3 linked regions of the Butyricimonas faecihominis genome follow. The protein of the gene in region 1 binds, or shares a complex with, the protein of each later gene. Links are inferred from orthologs where the notes say so. Each region holds a gene or a part of one and is shown on either strand. Other genes may lie near its edges. The genes, in order: pnp, pfkA and rny.

Region 1 (3,107 bases):
AAAACGTATCTTTGCGGCGTTAAAATTAATATTAAATCTAAAAGACTGTACATCATGTATTTGACATCAGAAAAGAAAGAAGAACTTTTTTCACAGTACGGGAAGTCTAATAAAGATACCGGCTCTGTTGAGTCACAAGTAGCTTTATTTTCCTACCGTATCGCTCATTTAACTGAGCATTTAAAGAAAAACCACAAAGATTTCGCTACTCAAAGATCTTTGATTAAATTGGTTGGAAAACGTAGAGCGTTGCTTGATTACATGAAGAAGAGAGATATCGATAGATATCGTGCTATCGTTAAAGCATTGAATTTACGTAAATAATTACATAAAAACGACCCGGGTCGTCCGGGTCGTTTTACTTTTAATCCTCCCCTCCTCCTCCTTTTATCTAAAAAGAATTCCGTTAAAATGTTTAGTATTTTAACAGTTTTATTATTTCTATGAACATTATTGAAAAAAGCATTACCCTGAAAGATGGTCGGGTAATAACATTGGAAACCGGAAAATTAGCCAAACAAGCGGACGGTGCTGTCATGCTGAAAATGGGCAACACGATGTTGTTGGCTACGGTTTGTTCCGCGCAAGAGGCAGGTCCGGACGTGGACTTCATGCCTTTGTCGGTAGATTATAAAGAAAAATTTTCAGCGGTAGGACGTTTCCCCGGTGGTTTCACCCGTAGAGAGGGAAGAGCTTCCGATTACGAGATTTTGGTATCCCGTCTGATTGACCGGGCTCTGAGACCTTTGTTCCCGGATGATTATCATGCGGAAACTTTCGTGCAGGTAACGTTGTACTCGGCTGATGAAGAGTCTATGCCGGATTGTTTGGCCGGATTGGCTGCCTCTGCAGCTATTGCCGTGAGTGATATTCCTTTCCACGGTCCTATTTCCGAGGTACGTGTAGCTCGTGTAAACGGGGAGTTGATGATTAACCCGACGAAGAGCGAGTTGGCAACTGCCGATTTGGATATTATGGTTGCTGCAACCTACGAGAATATCATGATGGTTGAGGGTGAGATGAACGAGGTTTCCGAGAAAGAAATGCTCGACGCTATTAAATTTGCTCATGAAGCTATTAAAGATCATTGTTTGGTTCAAATGGAATTGGCAAAAGCCGTGAATAAAGAAAAACGGGCTTATTGTCATGAAGTGAATGATGAAGAGTTGCGTAAAGACATCTGGGCTAAATGCTACGATAAAGCGTATGCCGTTGCCCGTCAATGTAATGCCGACAAGCATTTACGCGAAAAGTTATTTACCGAGGTGAAAGAAGAGTATCTGGAATCACTTCCGGAAGAAGAGAGGGAGGCGAAGAAGAATATGGTTTCCCGTTATTATCATGACGTGGAGAAAGAGGCTGTACGGAGAATGATTTTGGATGAGGGGTTACGTCTGGATGGACGTACGACCGAACAGATTCGCCCGATCTGGTGTGAGGCCGGACCTCTTCCGGGACCTCATGGTTCTTCTATCTTTACCCGCGGTGAAACGCAGTCTTTGTCCACGGTAACTTTAGGAACCAAGCTGGATGAAAAGATTATAGATGAGGCTACTGAACAAGGAAAAGAAAAATTCTTGTTGCACTATAACTTCCCGCCGTTCTCAACGGGAGAGGCGAAAGCTAGTCGTGGTGTGGGGCGTCGTGAAGTGGGACATGGTAATTTGGCTCATCGTGCGTTGAAACGTATGTTGCCGGACAACTATCCTTACACGGTACGTGTTGTTTCTGATATTTTGGAATCTAACGGTTCATCTTCCATGGCAACGGTATGCGCCGGAACTTTGGCATTGATGGATGCCGGTATTCCGATCAAGAAACCGGTAACGGGTATCGCTATGGGATTGATCACCGATAACGAGAAATATGCCGTGTTGTCTGACATCTTGGGTGACGAGGATCACTTGGGAGATATGGACTTCAAGGTAACCGGAACGGTAGACGGTATCACCGCCACCCAGATGGATATTAAAGTAGACGGTCTTCCTTACGAGATTCTGGAGAAAGCTCTGGATCAAGCCCGGAGAGGTCGTTTACACATCATGAATATTATTAAGGAAACCTTACCTGAACCTCGTCCTGACTTGAAACCGCACGCGCCGCGTATGGTTACGCTTACGGTGGATAAGGATCAGATCGGAGCGATCATTGGCCCCGGAGGAAAGATTATTCAGGATATTCAGGAGAAATCCGGAGCGGTTATCGTTATTGAAGAAGTGGGTAATCAGGGTATCGTGGATATTGCTGCCACCAATGCAGAATCTATCGAGATTGCCGTTGCCCGCATCAAGGCTATTGCTTGCAAACCTGAAGTCGGAGAGATTTACGAGGGAGTTGTAAAGACAATCACCGCTTTCGGTGCTTTCGTGGAGTTCTTGCCGGGTAAAGACGGTTTGTTGCACGTGTCCGAGATCGATCACAAACGCGTAGAGAAAGTGGAGGATGTATTGAAAGAGGGAGATCGGGTACGTGTGAAATTGATCGATATTGATCCGAAAACCGGAAAATTCAAACTTTCCCGTAAGGTGTTGTTGCCTAAACCGGAAGGTATGGAGCAAAACGATCGTCAAAATCGCGGCGAGCGCCAAGATAGAGGCGAACGTCAAGATCGCGGACCTAGACAAGATCGGGGAGATCGTCCCCATCGGGACAGAGGTCCTAGACCGGAAAGAAAAGAAAATCAAGAATAGAGTAAAAGAGGGCAATGCCCTCTTTTTTTATCGATAAATATCGACTTTTTCATTATCTTTGTGCAAACGAAATGGTTTAAAACATGGAAAACAGATTAAATGTAGGAATCACGCACGGGGATGTAAACGGAATATCTTATGAGTTGATCATAAAATTGTTGGCAGAGAATCGGATTTGTGAGTTGTGTGTTCCTATCCTATACGGGTCGCCTAAAGTGGCCGCCTACTACCGGAAGGTATTAAATATTGAGAACTTCAGTTTAAACACGATTCGTGAGCCGGGTGAGGCCAACGGGAAACGATCCAATATCATCAATTGCGTGGATGATAACGTGAAGGTTGATCTTGGAAAAGAGACTCCCGAATCGGATCAGGCTACTATGGTTGCTTTGAAATATGCCTTGGATCAATTGGATC
Region 2 (3,084 bases), 1.8 Mb from region 1 along the record:
ATTGATAATGGCGATATGACCGTGGAGGAAGAAGTGGAAGAGATGTTAAAGATCATTCGTTCGAAATATGAAAGTAGAAATTGACGAAAATTCCGGTTTCTGTTTTGGGGTTGTGAATGCGATTGCCAAGGCGGAGGAAGAGTTGCAACATGGAAGATTATATTGCATAGGAGATATTGTGCATAATAGTTTGGAGGTGGAGCGATTAAAACAACTGGGATTAAGTACGATAGATCATGATGAGTTTGCCCGGTTGAAGGCGTGTCGTGTGTTGTTCCGGGCTCATGGTGAACCACCGAGTTCATACGAACTGGCAAAGAAGAACGGGATTGAGGTGATCGATGCCTCGTGTCCCGTGGTATTGAATTTGCAGAAGAAAATACGAGAGGCATACGAGGAGGTGAGAGCGAGCGGGGGGCAGATCGTGATTTATGGAAAAAGAGGGCATGCCGAGGTGAACGGGTTGGTGGCTCAAACGAATGATGAGGCGCTGATTATCGAGCAAGAGGAAGATTTGAAATCCATTGATTTTTCTCGTCCGGTAATCCTGTTTTCCCAAACAACCAAGAGTTTGGATGGTTTCAAGCGTGTCGTGGAGTTGGTGAAGGAGAATGCGAGGGCCTCCGTGGTAGTAAACGATACAATCTGCCGCAAGGTGGCGAATCGAATCCCGCAGTTGAAAGATTTTGCAGCAAGACATGATGTGATCTTGTTTGTTAGCGGGGAAAAGAGTTCCAACGGGAAGCAACTTTTCGAGGTTTGTCGGGAGGTGAATTCCCGGACTTATTTTGTGCAGGGGGTGAAAGACCTGCGTGATGAGATGTTTGATAAAGCTGTGAGCGTTGGGATCAGTGGAGCTACTTCAACACCGAGGTGGGTGATGGAAGAGATAAAGGAGGGGTTAAAAGCTAAAAACTAAAAGTTAAAAACTAAAAGCTAAAAAAATAAATTATAGAATTGGGGGTATAGAGATTAACATTTTTAATTTCCAATTTTCAATTAAACATTGTTTTTATGGGAAAGATTAAAAAAATAGGAGTTTTAACTTCAGGAGGCGATGCTCCGGGAATGAATGCCGCGATTCGGGCGGTTGTGAGGGCCGCTATTTTTAATGGCTGCGAGGCTTATGGTATTTACGATGGATATGAGGGATTGATTGAGGGAAATATTGTGCGTATGCATTCCCATGACGTGAGTAATATTATTCAACGCGGAGGAACTATTCTGAAAACAGCCCGTAGCGAGGAATTCCGTACGCCGGAGGGACGTACGAAAGCTTACGAGAAGATGCAGGAATTGGGAATTGATGCATTGGTCGTGATTGGTGGGGATGGAACTTTTTCCGGAGCCCGGTTGTTCTGTCAAGAGCATAACGTGCATATTGTCGGGATTCCCGGTACGATAGATAATGATCTTTACGGGACGGATTACACGATTGGATATGACACGGCGGTAAACACTGTGGTGGATGCCGTGGATAAGATCCGGGATACGGCAAGCGCTCATAATCGTTTGTTCTTTATCGAGGTTATGGGACGGGATGCCGGATTTATTGCGTTACGGTCGGCCGTGGCCACGGGGGCCGAGGCTGTTCTGGTTCCGGAAATTGAGACGGATTTGAATGACTTGGATCGTTACCTGGAACATGATTATAAACCTCATAAGTCAAGTGGTATCGTGATCGTGGCAGAAGGTGATAAATCAGGTGGAGCGTATACGATTGCCGATCAGATCGCTAAGAAACATCCCGAATATGATGTGCGAGTAACTGTTCTAGGTCATATCCAAAGAGGAGGATCTCCTTCCGCTTTTGACCGCGTGACGGCTAGTACGTTGGGAGTGGCGGCAGTGGATGCTTTGTTGGATGACCAGACCAGTATCATGGTTGGGATTATGAATAAGGATATTGTTCATGTTCCTTTTAACAAGGCTATTAAGAATTCAAAACCGTTAAATCATAATTTGTTAGATATTACGGAAGTCTTGTCTATTTAAAATCTAAAATTAATTCGTTTGTTGTACGCGGATGTCATTATCCCTCTGGGAGTGGAAAGTTTTTTTACTTATTCGGTACCGGAAGAATATGAACATTCGGTAACGGTAGGTGCGCTCGTGGTCGTTTCATTTGTTAAGAATAAACGTTACACGGGTGTTGTCTATGCGTTGCATACGAATCCGCCTGTCGGATTTGAAACAAAACCGATAGAACGAGTTATCGAGGAAGGATTTGCTCTTTCTGGTTCTCATTTGAAATTTCTATTGTGGCTCAGCGAGTATTACATGACACCACCGGGAGAGGTTATGCGTGCAGCATTACCTGTTTCGATGCGCTTGGAGAGTTACACGAGTTTGAGCTTGGTGAACGGCTGGGAAGAACGGTTGGTAGATGAAAGTGAATTAAGCCGGGAAGAGAAGGAGATCATGGGAGTATTTCGAGAAAGAGGTGAGATATGTATGGCCGAAGTCGAAAAACTCTTGAAGAGAAAGGATGTCTATGTTGCAGTTCGAGCCTTATTGGAAAAAGAAATTATCGGAATCAAGGAGTCGGTAGATGATCTGTTCAAGCCTAAAATTGAACGTTTGGTGAGATGGAAACGAAAGTTCACAAGTGAGGAACTGGACGAGATTCTTGATAGCTTAAAACGGGCGAGGGCTCAATACAAAATGCTGTGTGATTGGGTGTATTATAGCGACGAGCATCGAATCGAGGGGGTGCCTAGAACGGAGTTTATTCAGAAAATCGGTAGTTCAGCCTCAGCCTTGAAAGGATTGTGTGAACGGGGCGTGTTGGAAATTGTTGTGCAGGAAGTCAGCCGTTTAGAGGTATCTAAAGAGGAAGTGGAAAATGTACACGCTTTGTCGGGGGCGCAAGAAAAGGTTTTTGGCGACATTCAAGGGTATTACAAGGAGAAGGATTGTGTCTTGTTGCAGGGCGTAACTTCTTCGGGTAAGACTGAAATATATATTCATCTGATACAAGAGACGCTAAGGCAAGGAAAACAGGTGTTGTACTTGTTGCCGGAAATTGCGTTAACGGTACAGATCGTGAAACGCCTGCGACGGGTCTTCGGGGATCAAGTCGGC
Region 3 (3,103 bases), 730 kb from region 1 along the record:
TAATTCCCGAATCTGAAACGGGCAATCTCGTCATTCACTGTCGGCATCTCGATCGGTAAGCGAAGCACTCGTCCCTGTGGCCCGTAGAATCCGTTTGCTGTCAACGTGACGCCTTTCACGGTAACGCCTTCCGTGTGTAATTTGTCCACCAGTTCGTCAGATGCTTTTACCGCGTACGGGCGGGCTGCTAAGGGTGTCCAGTGACACTCCTTGATAAAGGCCTCCTCGAAAGCGGCATCACATACCATTTCGTTATCCCGGTAGAAACGCAATACCCCGTCTATGCCGAGGCTCATTTCCGAGATCACGAATGAATGTACGGGTACATCTGCCTGCACGGAACCGGAAGTCCCGATTCGTACTATATTTAATGTTTTCTTTTCCGCGTTTATTTCTTTGGTGTGCAAGTTGATATTGGCCAAAGCATCCAGTTCATTCATCACGATGTCGATGTTATCCGCACCGATTCCGGTAGAGATAACTGACAGGCGGTGTCCCTTGTAATATCCGGTGATGGTACAGAACTCCCGATCGCTTTTCCTGACGTCTATTTTCTCGAAATACGAGGCAATCATTTCTACTCGGGAAGGGTCACCCACGAGGATCACTTGTTCTGCCAGATCTTCGGGATGAAGGTGGAGGTGAAAGACACTCCCGTCATCGTTCGTGATTAATTCTGATGATTTTATTGGCTCCATATACTGTTTACTTTTTGAGCAACCAAATTTAGTAAAACAAATAATACCGGACAAATGTTTGGGGGTTTTTAATCTTGTCGCTCCGGCTGGATTAAAAAGTTACAGGTTACAAGTTAAGTCTTCGACTTTAAACCTGTAACCTGCAACTTATAACCTATAACTTAAAAGTCCGGCAAAAATGGCCGGACTTTTATCTATTTCGCGTAATTTATAGCGCGTGTTTCTCGAATCACCGTGACTTTCACCTGACCGGGATAGGTCATTTCATCCTGAATCTTTTTAGCGATCTCGTATGAAATCTTCTCTGCTTCCGTGTCAGATACCTTTTCACTACCAACGACTACCCGCAATTCGCGGCCGGCTTGGATGGCGTAGGTCTTGACCACTCCATTATAAGAAAGTGCCAGGTCTTCCATCTCTTTCAGGCGCTTGATGTATGACTCAACCACTTCCCGTCTTGCTCCCGGACGTGCGCCTGAGATGGCGTCACAAGCCTGAACGATCGGGGCGATCATCGTTGTCATTTCAATCTCTTCGTGGTGGGCTCCGATAGCGTTGCAAATATCCGGTTTTTCCTTGTACTTTTCAGCTAGGCGCATACCGAGAATTGCGTGCGGTAATTCCGGCTCGTCATCGGGCACTTTTCCAATATCATGCAATAATCCGGCACGTTTTGCTTTCTTCACGTTCAAGCCCAATTCTGCGGCCATGATGGCACAGAGGTTGGCTGTTTCGCGAGCGTGTTGTAACAAGTTCTGCCCGTAAGAAGAACGATATTTCATTTTGCCGACTAACCGAATTAATTCCGGGTGCAACCCGTGAATACCCAAGTCGATGGTGGTGCGTTTTCCTGTCTCGACGATCTCTTCCTCGATTTGTTTTTTCACCTTGTTTACTACTTCCTCAATCCGTGCCGGGTGAATACGTCCGTCGGTAACTAATTGGTGGAGTGAAAGGCGAGCGATTTCGCGTCTTACCGGGTCAAATCCGGAAAGTACAATTGCCTCCGGGGTGTCGTCCACGATGATTTCAACACCGGTGGCTGCTTCCAGCGCCCGGATGTTACGTCCTTCCCGTCCGATGATACGTCCCTTGATTTCATCCGAATCAATATGGAATATAGATACGGCATTTTCGGTAGCGGTTTCCGTGGCCACCCGCTGGATGGTTTTTACCACGATCTTTTTCGCCTCCATGTTTGCCGTCATTTTTGCCTCTTCCATAATCTCGTTCACGTATGACATCGCTTCGGTTTCGGCCTCGTCTTTCAAAGAACTGATGAGTTTTTCCTTTGCCTGATCGGCAGACATTCCGGAAATGGCTTCCAGTTGCTCGATCTGTTGTTTTTTGAATTTATCCAGTTCGGCGTGTTTCTTTTCCAGTAATTCTTTTTGGGCCTCTAGCGTCTCCTGTTGTGTCTCTGCGTCTTTGATCTTGCGTTGACATTCTTCCATTTTACGAGCCAATTCGGCATCTTTTTGTTTTAGCTTGTTTTCCGCGAGAAGGATTTTGCTATTACGGGCATTCACTTGTTTTTCGTGTTCGGCCTTTATCTGCAGGAATTTCTCCTTTGCTTGCAAAATCTTGTCTTTTTTAATTACTTCCGCCTCTGCTTCCGCTTCCTTGATGATGTTTTTGCTCCTGTATTTCAAGGTCATGTTGATTAGCAGGTATCCGAGAACGAATCCCACTATCAGAGCAATAACACCGGTAATTATTATTGTTATCATATTCGTAACTTGAATTTATAGTTATATAATATATTTTGGTGTTTTTTGTTTATACAAAAAACCCGCATCATTTCTTCTTTAAAAAACCCCTGTTAGACACGGGTAGAGCTGCCGTCAGATTCAAACTTCCACCGTCCCGAAGGAACCCCGAAGGGTTGAGGCCTGTCTTTGGCTAACTAAGCTTCACTCTAATTGGTTAAGTGTTGAGTTTTCCAGTTAAATACGAAATAATGCGGGTATATCTATTTCCTTTTCAAAGAACTCTTTCTTTTTTACTCTTTCACAACTTCATCGAGCCTGCTATTAATCTTCTTCACCTCGTCCAATACCGGCTCCACGTCGTTTCGCCTTTCAGCCTCCAGCATCTTTACCGTGAATTGTAACGCAGTAACAGCTAGAAAATCAACGGGATCAGCAGTTGCGTACTTTTCCCTATATTTTGCAATCTTACTATTAATCAGCTGTGCAGCTTTTCTGATCTCCTCTTCTTCCTCTCTCTCTATGGTCAGAACGCAGGGCCTACCGGCTATATTTAGCGTAATAGTAAGTTTATCATTCATATTTAATTATTCAAAAGAGCAATACATTTATCAATCTCCCGCACAAGTTGGCTTATTCTATTTTTGGCCTCGGAACTTCCCTCTCCGGTCGAGATAGCGGCAGCCACCTTCAATG

Evidence for each region.
Region 2: pnp (region 1) and pfkA share a complex: the UniProt entries of both Bacillus subtilis proteins name them as parts of the possible RNA degradosome complex. The link is inferred for Butyricimonas faecihominis from one-to-one orthologs.
Region 3: pnp (region 1) and rny share a complex: the UniProt entries of both Bacillus subtilis proteins name them as parts of the possible RNA degradosome complex. The link is inferred for Butyricimonas faecihominis from one-to-one orthologs.

What each region holds. Positions count from the first base shown.
Region 1 is NZ_AP028155.1:1,858,961-1,862,067, reverse strand. The notes cover bases 120-3,066. They hold pnp (polyribonucleotide nucleotidyltransferase), read left to right. Parts: upstream 120-443; coding sequence 444-2,690; downstream 2,691-3,066. Other genes in these bases: R8806_RS07765 (PdxA family dehydrogenase), read left to right, coding at 2,774-3,066; rpsO (30S ribosomal protein S15), read left to right, coding at 120-324. Also shown: more of rpsO, read left to right, coding at 55-119; more of R8806_RS07765, read left to right, coding at 3,067-3,107. UniProt on the Bacillus subtilis protein: Involved in mRNA degradation. Catalyzes the phosphorolysis of single-stranded polyribonucleotides processively in the 3'- to 5'-direction. Necessary for competence development in Bacillus subtilis.
Region 2 is NZ_AP028155.1:54,935-58,018, forward strand. The notes cover bases 81-3,004. They hold pfkA (6-phosphofructokinase), read left to right. Parts: upstream 81-1,014; coding sequence 1,015-1,995; downstream 1,996-3,004. Other genes in these bases: cmk ((d)CMP kinase), read left to right, coding at 81-84; R8806_RS00210 (4-hydroxy-3-methylbut-2-enyl diphosphate reductase), read left to right, coding at 81-919; priA (replication restart helicase PriA), read left to right, coding at 2,014-3,004. In the rest of the region: more of cmk, read left to right, coding at 1-80; more of R8806_RS00210, read left to right, coding at 68-80; more of priA, read left to right, coding at 3,005-3,084. UniProt on the Bacillus subtilis protein: Catalyzes the phosphorylation of D-fructose 6-phosphate to fructose 1,6-bisphosphate by ATP, the first committing step of glycolysis.
Region 3 is NZ_AP028155.1:2,584,518-2,587,620, reverse strand. Bases 161-3,103 are described here. They hold rny (ribonuclease Y), read right to left. Parts: upstream 2,429-3,103; coding sequence 893-2,428; downstream 161-892. Other genes in these bases: R8806_RS10700 (hypothetical protein), read right to left, coding at 2,991-3,103; R8806_RS10705 (cell division protein ZapA), read right to left, coding at 2,701-2,988; R8806_RS10715 (nucleoside phosphorylase), read right to left, coding at 161-698. In the rest of the region: more of R8806_RS10715, read right to left, coding at 1-160. UniProt on the Bacillus subtilis protein: Endoribonuclease that initiates mRNA decay. Initiates the decay of all SAM-dependent riboswitches, such as yitJ riboswitch. Involved in processing of the gapA operon mRNA, it cleaves between cggR and gapA.